DNA from 2 places in the Pseudomonas sp. TE3910 genome. Region 1 is predicted to be linked to the other one. Evidence: predicted binding sites of a transcription regulator. Region 1 holds the regulator's gene; the other holds the start of a gene.
The links. The regulator sigma-54, encoded in region 1, starts transcription at its own class of promoters, with help from an activator protein. The targets are predictions, from matches to a motif close to ANTGGCATNNANNTTGCTNT.
Positions count from the first base shown of each region.

Region 2: a site for sigma-54 is predicted at 4,338-4,357, ahead of ACZ9H3_RS09100 (circularly permuted type 2 ATP-grasp protein). Genes of this name have one in related genera too.

Region 1 covers NZ_JBWBQN010000001.1:4,374,115-4,381,512, reverse strand. The annotation lists gene ACZ9H3_RS19995 (KdsC family phosphatase) at 1-27, shown strand, start outside; gene lptC (LPS export ABC transporter periplasmic protein LptC) at 36-608, shown strand; gene lptA (lipopolysaccharide transport periplasmic protein LptA) at 595-1,119, shown strand; gene lptB (LPS export ABC transporter ATP-binding protein) at 1,119-1,844, shown strand; gene ACZ9H3_RS19975 (RNA polymerase factor sigma-54) at 2,024-3,517, shown strand; gene hpf (ribosome hibernation-promoting factor, HPF/YfiA family) at 3,601-3,909, shown strand; gene ptsN (PTS IIA-like nitrogen regulatory protein PtsN) at 3,922-4,386, shown strand; gene rapZ (RNase adapter RapZ) at 4,389-5,243, shown strand; gene ACZ9H3_RS19955 (HPr family phosphocarrier protein) at 5,262-5,534, shown strand; partial or broken gene ACZ9H3_RS19950 (metallopeptidase TldD-related protein) at 5,640-5,828, opposite strand; gene pmbA (metalloprotease PmbA) at 6,350-7,398, opposite strand, start outside.
Region 2 covers NZ_JBWBQN010000001.1:2,022,942-2,030,339, reverse strand. The annotation lists gene ACZ9H3_RS09125 (hypothetical protein) at 1-82, shown strand, start outside; gene ACZ9H3_RS09120 (PLDc N-terminal domain-containing protein) at 153-344, shown strand; gene speE (polyamine aminopropyltransferase) at 472-1,332, shown strand; gene ACZ9H3_RS09110 (LTA synthase family protein) at 1,540-3,624, shown strand; gene ACZ9H3_RS09105 (ribonuclease E inhibitor RraB) at 3,873-4,205, shown strand; gene ACZ9H3_RS09100 (circularly permuted type 2 ATP-grasp protein) at 4,390-5,799, shown strand; gene ACZ9H3_RS09095 (alpha-E domain-containing protein) at 5,803-6,753, shown strand; gene ACZ9H3_RS09090 (transglutaminase family protein) at 6,750-7,398, shown strand, end outside.

The sequences.
Region 1 (7,398 bases):
GATGCGGCAAACGCCAACTATCTGTAGGGCGACACATGTTCAGCAATAAAATCCGCAACATTGCGCTGCTCGGGGCGATCGCCGTCCTGCTGGCGGCGGTTGGCTACTGGAAGGTCGGCCCCGATACTTTCCTCGAGAAACCGGTGGCCACTGTCGACAAAGGCGCCATCGACTATTACGCCACCAATGCCCACAGCGTTCAGTTCCTACCTGACGGCAAGCTGCAATACGACATGACGGCAGACAAGGTCGAGCACCTGCAGGCCAGCGAGATCACCCTGCTGACCACGCCCGACCTGCACATGTACCGCGGCACCGCCTACCCTTGGCACGTTCAGAGCGAACGCGGCGAGGTCAACCCGGACGGTACCGAAGTCGAGCTGATTGACTCGGTACGGGTTGCCCGCACCGATGAACAGAACCGCGAAACCATTATTACCACGACCCGCATGACGGTATTCCCACAGAAGCAATATGCTCAAACCGATCAAGCCGTTAGAATCGACGGCGCCGGTGGAACCACTACGGGCAAGGGAATGAAAGCGTATTTGAAAGACGGCAGGATGGACCTGCTGTCCAACGTAAGAGGACAGTATGAGGCTCGTTAAAACCCTCCCCTTTTTGCTCAGCCTGAGCGCAGCACTGGGAAGCGCGAGCGCCTTGGCCCTGCCGAACGACCGCGACCAGCCAATCCGCATCCAGGCCGATAACGCCCAACTGGACGACAAGAAAGGCATTGCCACCTACACCGGCGACGTGATCATCACCCAAGGCTCGATGATGATCAAAGGCAACACCGTGACCATCACCCGCTCCGCTTCCGGCGATATCGACGTGGTCACTTCGGTGGGCAACCTGGCGTATTTCGAGCAGCAACAAAGCGCTGCAAAGCCGGACAAGATGCAAGGCTATGCCGTGCAGATCCAATACCAGGCATTGAAAGACCTGGTGGTTCTGACTGACCGGGCCAAGGTGATCAACGAAGGCAACACCACCGAAGGCGAGAAAATCGTCTACAACACCAAGTCTCAGGTCGCCACCGCCGGCCGCGGCAGCAACATTACCGCACCGCGCCCACGCATCGACATGGTGATCCAGCCGAAGAAGAAGGCCGAGTAATGGCAACCCTCAAAGCCCAGCACCTGGCCAAGAGCTACAAGAGTCGACAAGTCGTACGTGACGTCAGCCTGTCAATCGACAGCGGCCAGATCGTCGGCCTGCTTGGCCCTAACGGCGCCGGCAAGACAACGTGCTTCTACATGATTGTCGGCCTGGTACAGGCCGACCAGGGCCGCGTGCTCATCGACGACCTGGATGTCAGCCACCAGCCGATGCACGGTCGTGCACGCGCTGGGATTGGCTACCTGCCCCAGGAAGCCTCGATCTTCCGCAAGTTGTCGGTGGCCGACAACATCATGGCGATCCTGGAAACACGCAAGGAGCTGGACGCCGCAGGGCGTCGCAAGGAACTGGAAAGCCTGCTGCAGGAGTTTCACATCAGCCACATCCGCGACAACCTCGGCATGAGCCTTTCCGGTGGTGAACGTCGCCGTGTGGAGATCGCCCGCGCACTGGCGACTGCACCGAAATTCATCCTGCTCGACGAACCGTTTGCCGGTGTCGACCCGATCTCGGTCGGCGACATCAAGCAGATCATCCACCACCTGAAAGCCAAAGGCATTGGCGTTCTGATCACCGACCACAACGTCCGTGAAACACTGGATATCTGCGAAACCGCTTACATCGTCAACGATGGTCGCCTAATCGCCGAAGGTGATGCAGAAACCATCCTGGCCAACGAACTGGTGAAAGAGGTTTACCTCGGCCACGAGTTCCGCCTGTAAGCCCGAGGTGCGAGGCACCGCCAGAGCGCTGACGATCCGCCCAAATACCGGCTTATTTGTTACAGCGCTCTAGGCAAACACCTCGGTTTCAGGCATATAATTTGCTTAAAGAAGGCGCTTCGGCGCCCTTGTAGTGGATGGCGCATGTGCGCCGGCGAATAAGGTGTTAAGCCCCTGCCATGAAACCATCGCTCGTCCTAAGAATGGGCCAGCAACTGACGATGACACCGCAGTTGCAACAGGCCATCCGTCTGCTCCAGCTTTCCACACTGGACCTGCAGCAGGAAATCCAGGAAGCCCTGGAATCCAACCCGATGCTCGAACGCCAGGAAGATGGCGACGACTTCGATAACAGCGACCCGATGGCGGATAACGCCGAATCCAAGCCGACCTCGGAATCCCAGGAAACCAGCTTCCAGGAAACCGCCACTCCCGTGGAAAGCCTTGAGGAAGGTGAGTGGAACGAGCGTATTCCCAATGAGCTGCCGGTAGACACCGCCTGGGAAGATATCTATCAAACCAGCGCCAGCAGCCTTCCCAGCAACGATGACGACGAGTGGGACTTCACCACCCGCACCTCGGCGGGTGAAAGCCTGCAGAGCCACCTGCTGTGGCAATTGAACCTGGCGCCAATGTCGGATACCGACCGACTGATTGCCGTCACCCTGATCGACTGCATCAACAACCAGGGCTATCTCGACGAAACCCTGGAAGAGGTCTGTGAGTCCTTCGACCCGGAACTCGATATCGAACTGGACGAAGTGGAAGCCGTCCTGCACCGCATCCAGCAATTCGAGCCTGCCGGTATAGGCGCCCGCAACCTGAGCGAATGCCTGTTGTTGCAGTTGCGGCAGATGCCGGCACAAACACCCTGGATGACTGAAGCGCAACGACTGGTCAGCGACTACATCGACCTGCTCGGCAGCCGCGACTACAGCCAGCTGATGCGCCGCATGAAGCTCAAGGAAGACGAGCTGCGCCAGGTGATCGAACTGGTACAAAGCCTGAACCCACGCCCCGGCTCACAGATCGAGTCCAGTGAACCCGAATACGTGGTGCCTGACGTGATCGTACGCAAGGACAGCGATCGCTGGCTGGTTGAACTGAACCAGGAAGCCGTCCCACGCCTGCGCGTCAATCCACAGTACGCAGGCTTTGTACGCCGCGCCGATACCAGCGCAGACAACACCTTCATGCGCAATCAGCTTCAGGAAGCCCGCTGGTTCATCAAGAGCCTGCAAAGCCGCAACGAAACGCTGATGAAGGTTGCCACCCAGATCGTCGAACACCAGCGTGGATTCCTCGACCACGGTGACGAGGCCATGAAGCCGCTGGTGCTGCACGACATCGCCGAAGCGGTGGGCATGCACGAATCGACCATATCCCGGGTGACCACGCAAAAGTACATGCATACCCCGCGTGGCATTTACGAACTGAAGTACTTTTTCTCCAGCCATGTCAGCACCTCCGAAGGCGGAGAATGCTCGTCCACGGCGATTCGCGCGATCATCAAAAAACTGGTTGCAGCGGAAAATCAGAAAAAGCCATTGAGTGACAGCAAGATCGCTGGTTTACTGGAGGCACAAGGCATCCAGGTAGCACGACGCACCGTCGCCAAGTACCGCGAGTCGCTCGGCATTGCACCGTCGAGTGAACGCAAGCGACTGATGTAACGCACCTGAGGTGTGCCACCGCAATTCAAGTGGCAGGCGCAATACCTGCCTCTTTATGCACCGGCAACAAAAGGAGAAGCTGTATGCAAGTCAACATCAGTGGACACCAAGTAGAAGTCACCGAAGCGCTGCGCACTTATATCGGGGAAAAACTCGAGCGTGTTGAGCGTCACTTCGACAAGATCACCAATGTGCAGGTCATTCTGGAGGTCGAGAAACTGAAACAGAAAATCGAGGCCACCCTGCGCATCCCTGGCGGCGAAGTCGTCGCCAATGCCGAGCATGAAGACATGTATGCCGCGATCGACCTGCTTGCCGACAAGCTCGACCGCCAACTGAAAAAACACAAGGAAAAACAGCAGGCCTTGCTGCAAGGTGCAGCCGCTCGCTGATCCCCCCCACTCATGATCCGACTTGAAGATATCCTGACCCCCGGCCGTTCACTTGTGAACGTGCCGGGCGGCAGTAAAAAACGCGTACTCGAACACATTGCCAACCTGATTGACCGGGAAGTACCGGATCTGGAAATGCAAGATGTCTTCGAGAGCCTGATTGCCCGCGAAAAACTGGGTTCAACCGGTTTCGGCAACGGTATCGCCATTCCACACTGCCGCCTCAGTGGCTGCACCGCACCGATCAGTGCGCTGCTCCACCTGGATGCCCCCATAGATTACGACGCCATCGATGGTGCTCCCGTAGACCTGCTGTTCGTACTGCTGGTTCCGGAAGCCGCCACCGACGAGCACCTGGAGCTGCTGCGCCAGATCGCCAGCATGCTTGACCGCAAGGACGTTCGCGAAAAACTGCGTGCGGCCGGCGATAGCCAGTCCCTGTATCAGGTCGTACTGGATGTACAGAACGGGCACTGAACATGCGTTTGATCATCGTCAGCGGCCGGTCCGGCTCAGGTAAAAGCACTGCCCTCGATGTGCTCGAGGACAATGGCTACTATTGCATCGACAACCTTCCGGCCGGCTTGCTGCCGCAGCTTGCCGAAAGTGCGCTGATCAATACCGAACTGATGCAACCCAAGGTTGCCGTGTCCATTGATGCACGCAACCTGCCAAGCCATCTCTCCCGGTTCCCGGAACTGCTTGAAGATGCACGCAACCGGCATATCCAATGCGACGTGCTGTATCTGGACGCCGATGAAGAAACCCTGCTCAAGCGCTTCTCGGAAACCCGTCGCCGTCACCCGCTGACCAACGCTCAGCGCTCGCTGGCTGAGGCCATCCGGGTCGAGACCGAACTGCTCGGTCCTATTTCCGATCTGGCCGACCTGAAGATCGACACCACCAACCTGAACCTGTACCAGCTCAAAGACTCGATCAAGCTTCGCCTGCTCAATCAGCCAGAGCCGGGTACTGCGTTCCTGGTCGAATCATTCGGCTTCAAGCGTGGAATGCCCGTAGACGCTGACGTGGTGTTCGATGTGCGCTGCCTGCCCAACCCCTACTGGAAGCCAGAACTGCGAGATCACTCCGGGCTTGAGCAACCGGTAATCGACTACCTGGCCGCCCAGCCGGATGTCGAAGACATGTTCCAGGATATCTCCGGGTATCTTCTCAAATGGCTACCCCGCTTTGCCGCCAGCAACCGTGCGTATGTCACCATTGCCATCGGTTGTACCGGTGGTCATCATCGCTCGGTCTATCTGACCGAACGCCTGGGTCAGTTGCTGCAGCAATCGCTGAAGAACGTCCAGGTCCGCCACCGCGACCTCTAGCCACAGGACTCTTGTGCGATGCCTGCTCTTGAAATAACCATCATCAACAAGCTGGGCCTGCATGCCCGCGCAGCCGCCAAGTTCGTTGGCGTTGCAGGCCGTTTTCCTTGCCAGGTACGAATTGGCCGTGCACCGGACAAACTGGTCGATGGCAAGAGCATCATGGCCGTGATGATGCTCGCAGCAGGCAAAGGTACCCAGGTACACCTGCACACCGAAGGTGAAGACGACACAGAGGCACTCAACGCACTGGTTGAGCTGATCAACAATCGCTTTGACGAAGGCGAATAACGCACAAGCATTCTACTGCCCCCCTTGTCGCACACAGCCGCGTGCCCTTCTGGTAGCCCAACACCAAGCCGAGCTACCAGACGTAGGATCCACTACGACAGTTGCTCAATCACTCACGATATCCAGTTGTTCAATCAGAAGCGAGCGCCCCAATGAGCGTCCAACGGGCTCGCGATCACGGCCTACAGCAACGATTTGCTTGAACAGTGCGTTCATATTGCCCGAGACAGTAAACGGGTTCAGCGCATGCTGCACCTCGCCATGCTCAATCCAGAAACCAATGCCGCGCATGGAGAACTCACCGCTTCATCAGGCGAGAATCCCTCATTCAGGTCGATGCTCACCTCAGCCTTGCACTGACCAACGTAGACTGCCAGCCCAAGCCAAGCTGTAGCGTCGGTGTACAGGGGGCCCACGTGATCACCTGCCACCCGCTGCACACGGTGTGCCGTACGCAGCGCAAGCGCTTCACAGGCATCGGCACCTTGTGCGCGAGCCTCAGCAAGCAGCACTTCGACATGCGCCTTCAAGTCGGGCAGATTTTCAGGCCCTACAGCCTCCGGCGCCTTGTTCACATCATTCATCATTGGGAAATCCTTTTCTTGAGCCAGGTAAAGTGAGGCCTGCGCAGCGCTAACGCGCACGTTCGCCGGGCAAGCGATACGTTCAAGAAGGACGAACAGCGAAGAAGGGCTTACGCCACGACAGTACGAGAGTCCGTTTCAGTGTTCGTATCCTTATCGAACGACAGAACGGACTCCACGCCTGCAAACAGATGACCTGATCCTACATAGTTATGGCCAGGCCCAAGGGAATCAGCTACCAGCGACCGTCATTTTCTCGATCAGTACGGAGCCAGTGTGGATATTGCTGCGGGTTTCCAGATCATTACCGATTGCAACGATTTGCTGGAACATGTCTTTCATATTGCCGGCGATCGTCACCTCCTGAACCGCAAACTGGATCTCACCGTTCTCCACCCAGAAACCTGCCGCGCCACGGGAGTAATCGCCTGTCACCATATTCAGGCCATGCCCCATCAGTTCAGTGACCAACAGGCCGCGCCCCATGCGACGTAACAGTGCAGCCTGATCTTCATCACCATGGGTGACAAACAGGTTGTGCACACCACCGGCGTTGGCGGTGCTCGGCATGCCCAGTTTGCGCCCGGAATAAGTGCCCAGAACATAAGACACCAACTCACCGTTTTTGACGAATGGCTTGGCATAGGTTGCCAGCCCATCACCATCGAAGGCCGCACTGCCCAAGGCACGCTGCAGGTGCGGACGCTCATCCAGGGTCAGCCAATTCGGGAACAACTGCTGGCCCATGGCGCCATCGAGGAACGACGATTTGCGGTACAGGTTTCCACCGGAGATCGCCGACAGGAAGCTGCTGAACAGCCCACCGGCCAGTTCCGCCGAGAACAGCACCGGCACCTCGCAGGTGGGTACCGGGCGCGCGCCCAGACGGCTGGCAGCACGCTGCGCAGCGCGCCGGCCAATGCTCTGCGGGTCGGCCAGCAACTCGCCCTGACGATTGACGTCATACCAGTAGTCGCGCTGCATCTGCCCATCGCCCTCGGCGATCATCACGCAACTCAAGCTGTGGCGCGTCGAGGCATAACCGCCGATGAAACCATGGCTGTTGCCGTAGACGCGGCAGCCCTGATGGGTATTGAGGGTGGTGCCATCAGCATTCTTGATCCGTGGATCGGCCTCGAATGCCGCCGCCTCGCAGGCCAAGGCCTTCTCGATGGCCTGTTCCGGAGTGATGTCCCAGGCATGGTAAAGATCGAAGTCCGGCAAATCGCGAGCCATCAACGCGGCATCAGCCAGCCCGGCGCAATCGTCTTCGGAGGTGT
Region 2 (7,398 bases), 2.4 Mb from region 1:
GCGGGTGCTTGAGTTGTCTGCCGAAGTCGGGATTTCCGCCGCGCCGTCGCTTGAAGCACTGCGGCTGGCCTTGCACGTTTAAGTCGGTGTGGACACCAGGGTGTTGAGCGCTGGCTATGCTCAGTGGCACATCCCGTCACAGGAGCGGCATCATGGGTTCGACATTTAATGGCTTTCTTGGCCTGATCATCCTGGCCCTGGACATCTGGGCAATCATCAACGTGATTAAAAGCAGCGTAGGGACCGGGCCCAAGGTGCTCTGGGTGCTGCTGATCCTGCTGTTGCCGGTGCTGGGCCTGATCATCTGGGCGATTGCCGGCCCCCGGGGCAATGTCCGTCTGTAGGTGCCTGCGCGGCCTGCGGTACCTCGACGAATATTCGACCTGTCATGATCGACAACGTACACTGCGCCCTTTTCTATGGCGGGTGCGTTTGCGCCCGTTGTCAGCCGCTTTTATTGGAGGTCCCGCAATGAGCGACTACCTGGAGACGTTGTACGAAGGCTATGGCCAGCGCTTTCGCATGGACAAGCTGCTGCACGAGGTTCGTACCGAGCACCAGCACCTGGTGATTTTCGAGAACCCGCGCATGGGGCGCGTGATGGCGCTGGACGGTGTGATCCAAACCACCGAGGCCGATGAGTTCATCTACCACGAGATGCTCACCCACGTCCCGATCCTGGCCCATGGCACTGCGCGGCGCGTACTGATCATCGGCGGCGGTGACGGTGGCATGTTGCGTGAAGTGACCAAGCACCGTGGCGTCGAGCACATCACCATGGTCGAGATCGACGGTACCGTGGTCGACATGTGCAAGGAGTTCCTGCCGGAGCACTCCAAGGGCGCCTACGATGACCCGCGCCTGAATCTGGTCATTGATGACGGCATGCGGTTCGTCGCCACCACCGAAGAGAAGTTCGACGTCATCATCTCCGACTCCACTGACCCGATTGGTCCGGGAGAGGTGCTGTTCTCCGAGAACTTCTACCAGGCCTGCCACCGTTGCCTGAACGACGGCGGTATTCTGGTCACTCAGAACGGCACGCCGTTCATGCAGTTGTCTGAAGTTCAAACCACCGCAAGCCGCATGCGCAGCCTGTTCGCCGATTGGCACTTCTACCAGGCCGCGGTACCGACCTACATCGGCGGTGCAATGACCTTCGCGTGGGGCGCTACCAACACCAGTTACCGCAAACTGCCGCTGGAAACCCTGCGTCAGCGTTTCGCCGGCAGTGGAATCGTTACGCGTTATTACAACCCGGAGATTCACATCGGTGCGTTTGCCTTGCCGCAATACGTGCTGCAGGCTGTAAACAAGCCCAGCAACGATTGATGCTGCACTACGGCGCCTTAGGGCGCCGTAGTCGATTTCATGAAGCGTGGCAAGTTTCTGAACAGAATTTTCACATTCGATTGCCGACAATTCGTGCGCTCAAATGCCTGTTCGACGAATGGCTCCCCAGTGCCCGGTTGTTTAGGGCAGGCTTGTTATTTTGCTCTTCGTTTCTTTCAAATCTGAATCTTTGGGATCTTCCTATTCATGGCTAACACGGACGCCTTGAGTCATCAGCGTGCTGCTTCGCGCGCGCTGCAACCGACCGTCAAATCGCACCTGGCCTATACGCTGCTGAGCGGCCTGGTGATCATGCTGATGCTCAGCCTGGTGAGGCTGGCGCTGCTGGTTTACAACAGCGATCAGATCGGCAACACCCCGGTCTCGACGTTGGCTGAGGCGTTCGCCAACGGCCTGCGTTTCGACCTGCGCCTGGTGGTGTACCTCTGCATTCCGCTGATGCTGGCACTGTTGAGTGTTCGGGCGATGGCCGCACGCGGCCTGTTCCGTTTCTGGTTGACCGTGACCGCCAGTGTGGCCATGTTCCTCGGCCTGATGGAGATGGACTTCTACCGTGAATTCCACCAGCGCCTTAACGGATTGGTCTTCCAGTACGTCAAGGAAGATCCGAAGACCGTACTGAGCATGCTGTGGTACGGCTTCCCTGTCGTACGTTACCTGTTGGCCTGGGCCTTCGGGACCTGGTTGCTGAGCCTGCTGTTCAAAGGTGTCGACCGCATGACGCGGCCTCGTGGCGTATACGGCAGCAGTGTGGCCGGTGCGCGTAGCGTAGCGCCTTGGTATGTGCGCGGCGGCGTGTTCTTCATGGTGCTGTTGGTGGCCGTGGTTGCCGCACGCGGTACCTTGCGTCAAGGCCCGCCGATGCGTTGGGGCGACGCTTACACCACCGATTCGAACTTTGCCAACCAGTTGGGCCTGAACGGTACGCTGACCCTGATCACCGCTGCCAAGAGCCGGATGTCCGAAGAGCGTGACAACATCTGGAAGGCCACCCTGCCGCAGGATGAAGCGCAGGAGACCGTGCGCAGCATGTTGCTGACGCCTCACGACAAGCTGGTCGATGCCGATGAAGCGGCTGTGCGCCGTGAGTTCACCCCGCCAGTCGAGAAAACCCTGCCGATCAAGAACGTCGTGGTGATCCTGCTGGAAAGCTTCGCCGGGCATTCGGTGGGTGCGCTGGGTGCCACCACCAACATTACGCCGTACTTCGACAAACTGGCCAAGGAAGGGTTGCTGTTCGACCGTTTCTTCTCCAACGGCACCCATACCCACCAGGGTATGTTCGCCACCATGGGCTGCTTCCCCAACCTGCCAGGTTTCGAATACCTGATGCAGACGCCTGAAGGCAGCCACAAACTGTCGGGTTTGCCAGCGCTGCTCAGTGCACGCAAATACGATGACGTCTATGTCTATAACGGCGACTTCGCCTGGGACAACCAGTCCGGGTTCTTCAGCAACCAGGGCATGACCACTTTCATTGGCCGTAACGATTTCGTCAATCCAGTATTCTCCGACCCTACCTGGGGCGTTTCTGACCAGGACATGTTCGACCGTGGTGCTGAAGAACTGGCGAAAAACTATGGCAAGAAACCGTTCTATGCCTTGCTGCAAAGCCTGTCCAACCACACGCCGTACGCGTTGCCGAAAAACCTGCCGGTAGAGCCTGTGACGGGCCAGGGTCGTCTCGACGAGCACCTGACCGCCATGCGTTATTCCGACTGGGCATTGGGTCAGTTCTTCGAGAAGGCGCGCAAAGAGCCGTACTTCAAGGAAACCTTGTTCGTTATTGTTGGCGACCATGGTTTCGGCAACAACCAGCAGGTCACCGAACTCGACCTGAGCCGCTTCAACGTACCGCTGCTGCTCATTGCGCCGGGTATCCAGGAGAAGTTCGGTGCGGTCAGCCACACCGTGGGTACCCAGATCGATATCGTGCCGACCATCATGGGTCGCCTCGGTGGCGAAACCCGTCATCAGTGCTGGGGGCGTGACCTGCTTAACCTGCCGGAAGGCGACCAGGGTTTTGGCATGATCAAACCGTCGGGTAGCGAGCAGACCGTTGGCCTGGTAACGGGTGATCGGATTCTGATCGAGTCCAAGGACATGTCGCCACGCATGTACCGCTACCAACTGGGTCGCGAGTTCAAGGCCGAGCGAATCGAAAGCCCGGACCAGGCTGAACTGACGCGCAAGCTGGAGTCGTTCATCCAGACGGCGACCAAGAGCCTGCTGGACAACACCGCCGGTGTGGTTCACGGCATGCCGGACTGATCACCGGTACTACGTGATGCCTGTTTGACCAAAGCCCCGATTTATCGGGGCTTTTGTTTTTTGATGTGTCGATACGACTTACATCGGTTGGCACGAGCGCTGCGCAAGCGCTAGGATGCACTCAGGGTCTACCTGATTCACGCTTCCCGGCCCTGTCTTGATCACTAGCTCGAAGGCCCGCGCCTCTACTGTGGGCGATAGCGTCACGCACTGAAGGTTAATCCATCGGTATTTGCGGAGGACGATTCATGAGCAGCCAATATGATGACATCAGCATTAATGTCTTGCGCAGCATGAAGGAAGGCGGGTTCGACTTTGCCCGTATCCACCCCATCGAGTTCTATGCCGTTTTCCCCGATGAGGAGCGTGCCCGCAGAGCAGCCGGGAAATTCCGCGGCGAGTCGCTCAATGCACAGGTCTGTGAATGTGCAGATGGCGGCTGGCATCTGGAGTTGAGCAAGGTGATGTATGCCACCCATGGCGGCATCGATGAGTTCGAACAGGGCTTTGAGGCGGTGATCGCACCGCTGGGTGGTGAGGTTCAAGGCTGGGGGGTCAAGCAAGAGCGTTTGCTGGCCTGAGCCCATCGACCGTCAGCCGGGCACTGCCTCGCAATGAGGCGCCGTCGCCCGGTTGACGGTGTATCTCGCACTGCTCTGGTGCGGTGTTTTTCCCTCGCTTCTATAACCACTTGAAATAAAAGCATTTATGCCGATGGCACGGGGCTTGCGATGACGTCTTGGTCCGGATGACAAGGAGTTCGGCATGATCCGCAGCTTTTATGACGAAATGTATGCCGGCAACGGTGAAGTCCGAGCGCACTACAGCGGATTCGCCAGTTGGCTGGCCGAGACCCCGCCGGAACTGTTGGCACAGCGTCGTCGGGAAGCCGACCTGCTGTTTCATCGTGCCGGTATTACGTTCACCCTCTATGGCGATGAGCAAGGCACTGAACGCCTGATCCCGTTCGACACCATTCCCCGTAGTATTCCCGCCGCTGAGTGGCGCGTGATCGAACGGGGCTGCATCCAGAGGGTCAAGGCCCTCAACCTGTTTCTCGCCGACCTCTACCATGATCAGCGCATTCTGCGGGCCGGCGTCATTCCGGCCGAGCAGGTGCTCGCCAACGAGCAGTATCAGTTGGCAATGCAGGGGTTGAATCTGCACCGTGATCTCTACGCGCATATCTCCGGGGTCGATCTGGTGCGCGACAGCGACGGCAGCTACTACGTACTCGAGGACAATCTGCGTACCCCCAGCGGTGTGAGCTACATGCTCGAAGACCGCAAAATGATGATGCGCCTGTTCCCGGAGTTGTTCGCCGCTCAACGCATTGCCCCGATCGATCACTACCCGAACCTGTTACTCGACACCCTGAAAAGTTCCAGCCCGCTGGATAACCCCAGTGTTGTGGTGTTGACCCCCGGTCGTTTTAACAGTGCCTTCTTTGAGCATGCTTTTCTCGCCCGTGAAATGGGCGTGGAACTGGTCGAAGGCGCGGACCTGTTTGTACGGGACGAGCGTGTGTACATGCGCACCACGGACGGCCCCAAGGCGGTCGATGTGATTTACCGGCGCCTGGACGATGCCTTCCTCGATCCGCTGGCCTTCAACCCTGACTCAATGCTGGGCGTGCCCGGCCTGTTGTCTGCCTACCGCTGCGGCAACGTGGTACTGGCCAACGCAATTGGTACCGGGGTCGCCGACGACAAGTCGATCTACCCCTATGTCACCGACATGATCCGTTTCTATCTGGACGAGGAGCCGATTCTGAAGAACGTGCCGACCTGGCAATGCCGCAAACCGGCTGAGTTATCCCATGTGCTGGCGCATTTACCGGAGCTGGTGGTCAAGGAAACCCAGGGCTCGGGCGGCTACGGCATGTTGGTCGGGCCTGCCGCCAGCCGTGCCGAACTCGAAGCCTTTGCGGCGCGGATCAAAGCGCGCCCTGCGGCCTACATCGCGCAGCCGACGTTGTCGTTGTCGACCTGTCCGACCTTTGTCGAGAACGGCATTGCCCCACGGCATATCGATTTGCGTCCCTTCGTCTTGTCCGGCCGGGAAACCCGCGTGGTGCCCGGTGGTTTGACCCGGGTGGCGCTGCGTGAGGGCTCGCTGGTGGTCAACTCGTCCCAGGGGGGCGGTACCAAGGACACCTGGGTCGTTGAGGATTGAATCATGTTGAGTAGAACGGCCTCGGATCTGTATTGGATGTCGCGTTATCTGGAGCGGGCGGAGAACCTCGCGCGGATGCTTGATGTCAGTTATTCACTGTCACTGATGCCGCAGGACGGCCGTGGAGGCGGCCTTGATGAGTTGGCGATGCCGTTGCTGATCACGGGCACCCTTGATGACTACCTCGAACGTCATGGCGAACTGCACGCCGAGCGACTGTTGCAGCATTTCGCCCTGGACCAGGGCAACCCGGCCAGTATCTACAGTTGTCTTGGCTCGGCACGGGCCTGTGCGCATGCGGTTCGTGGGCGAATTACCGCCGACATGTGGGAGAACATCAATGCGGCCTGGCTGGAAATCCGTGGCATTGCCGAGCAGGGCGTAGGGCGTTATGGCCTGAGCCGTTTTTGTGAGTGGGTGAAGGAGCGCTCACACCTGTTTCGCGGTGCTACCTACGGCACCATCATGCGCAACGATGCCTTTCGTTTTATCCGGCTGGGCACCTTTATCGAGCGTGCCGACAACACGTTGCGCCTGCTCGACGCCCGCTATGAAGTGCTTGGTGATGAAGCCGATGCGGTCAGTGACAGCTCGGCCCGGGGTTACTACCAGTGGAGCGCCTTGCTCAGGGCCCTGTCGTCTTTCGAGGCTTACACCGAGATCTACCGCGATGCACCTGCGGCGCGGCATGTGGCCGAGTTACTGTTGCTGCGTGCGGATGTGCCGCGTTCGTTAAGGGCTTGCACTGAAGAGATCGACCAGATCCTGGCCAGCCTGCCTGGCGCCAACGGCCGTCCGGCACAGCGCCTGGCTGCCGAGGTGGATGCGCGCCTGCGCTACACCGGTATCGACGAAATCCTCGATGCGGGCCTGCACCCTTGGTTGAGCGACTACATCCCGCTGGTACGCCAGTTGGGCAACGCCATTCACAGCGCTTACCTGGAGGTCGTATGAGACTGACCATTAGTCATGAAACCGCCTATCACTATGAAGACCCGGTACGCACCAGCATCCAGTACCTGCGCCTGACCCCACACGACACCGAGCGGCAGCAGGTGTTCAATTGGCACCTCGACCTGCCACGACCGGCACGGGCGCAAGTAGACCCATTCGGCAATATCCTGCACGTGTTGAGCCTGGATGAACCGCATTCCGAATTGATTATCCGGGCTCGGGGGCAGGTGGAGATCGACGAGCAGTTCGAGGTTGAACATGAGGCGGGTTCGGCACTGCCGTTCTTGCGTTTCACGCGGTTGACCGAGGCCGACGAAGCACTGCGCGCATTTGCCGAGCGCCAATGCCGCAAGCGCCGTGATCGTTCCGCGCTGATTGACCTGATGCAGGGATTGCACGAGCGCATTGCCTATACCCCCGGGGCGACGGCGGTGGAGACCAGTGCCGCGCAAGCGTTTGCAGGTGGTGCGGGCGTCTGTCAGGACCACGCCCACGCGTTCCTGGCGTGCGCCCGCAGCCTTGGCATTCCGGCACGTTATGTGTCTGGCTACTTGTTCGACAGCGACAGCCAGCACCTGGCCAGCCATGCCTGGGCAGAGGCCTGGCTGGACAATGGCTGGTACAGCTTTGATGTCACCAACCAAC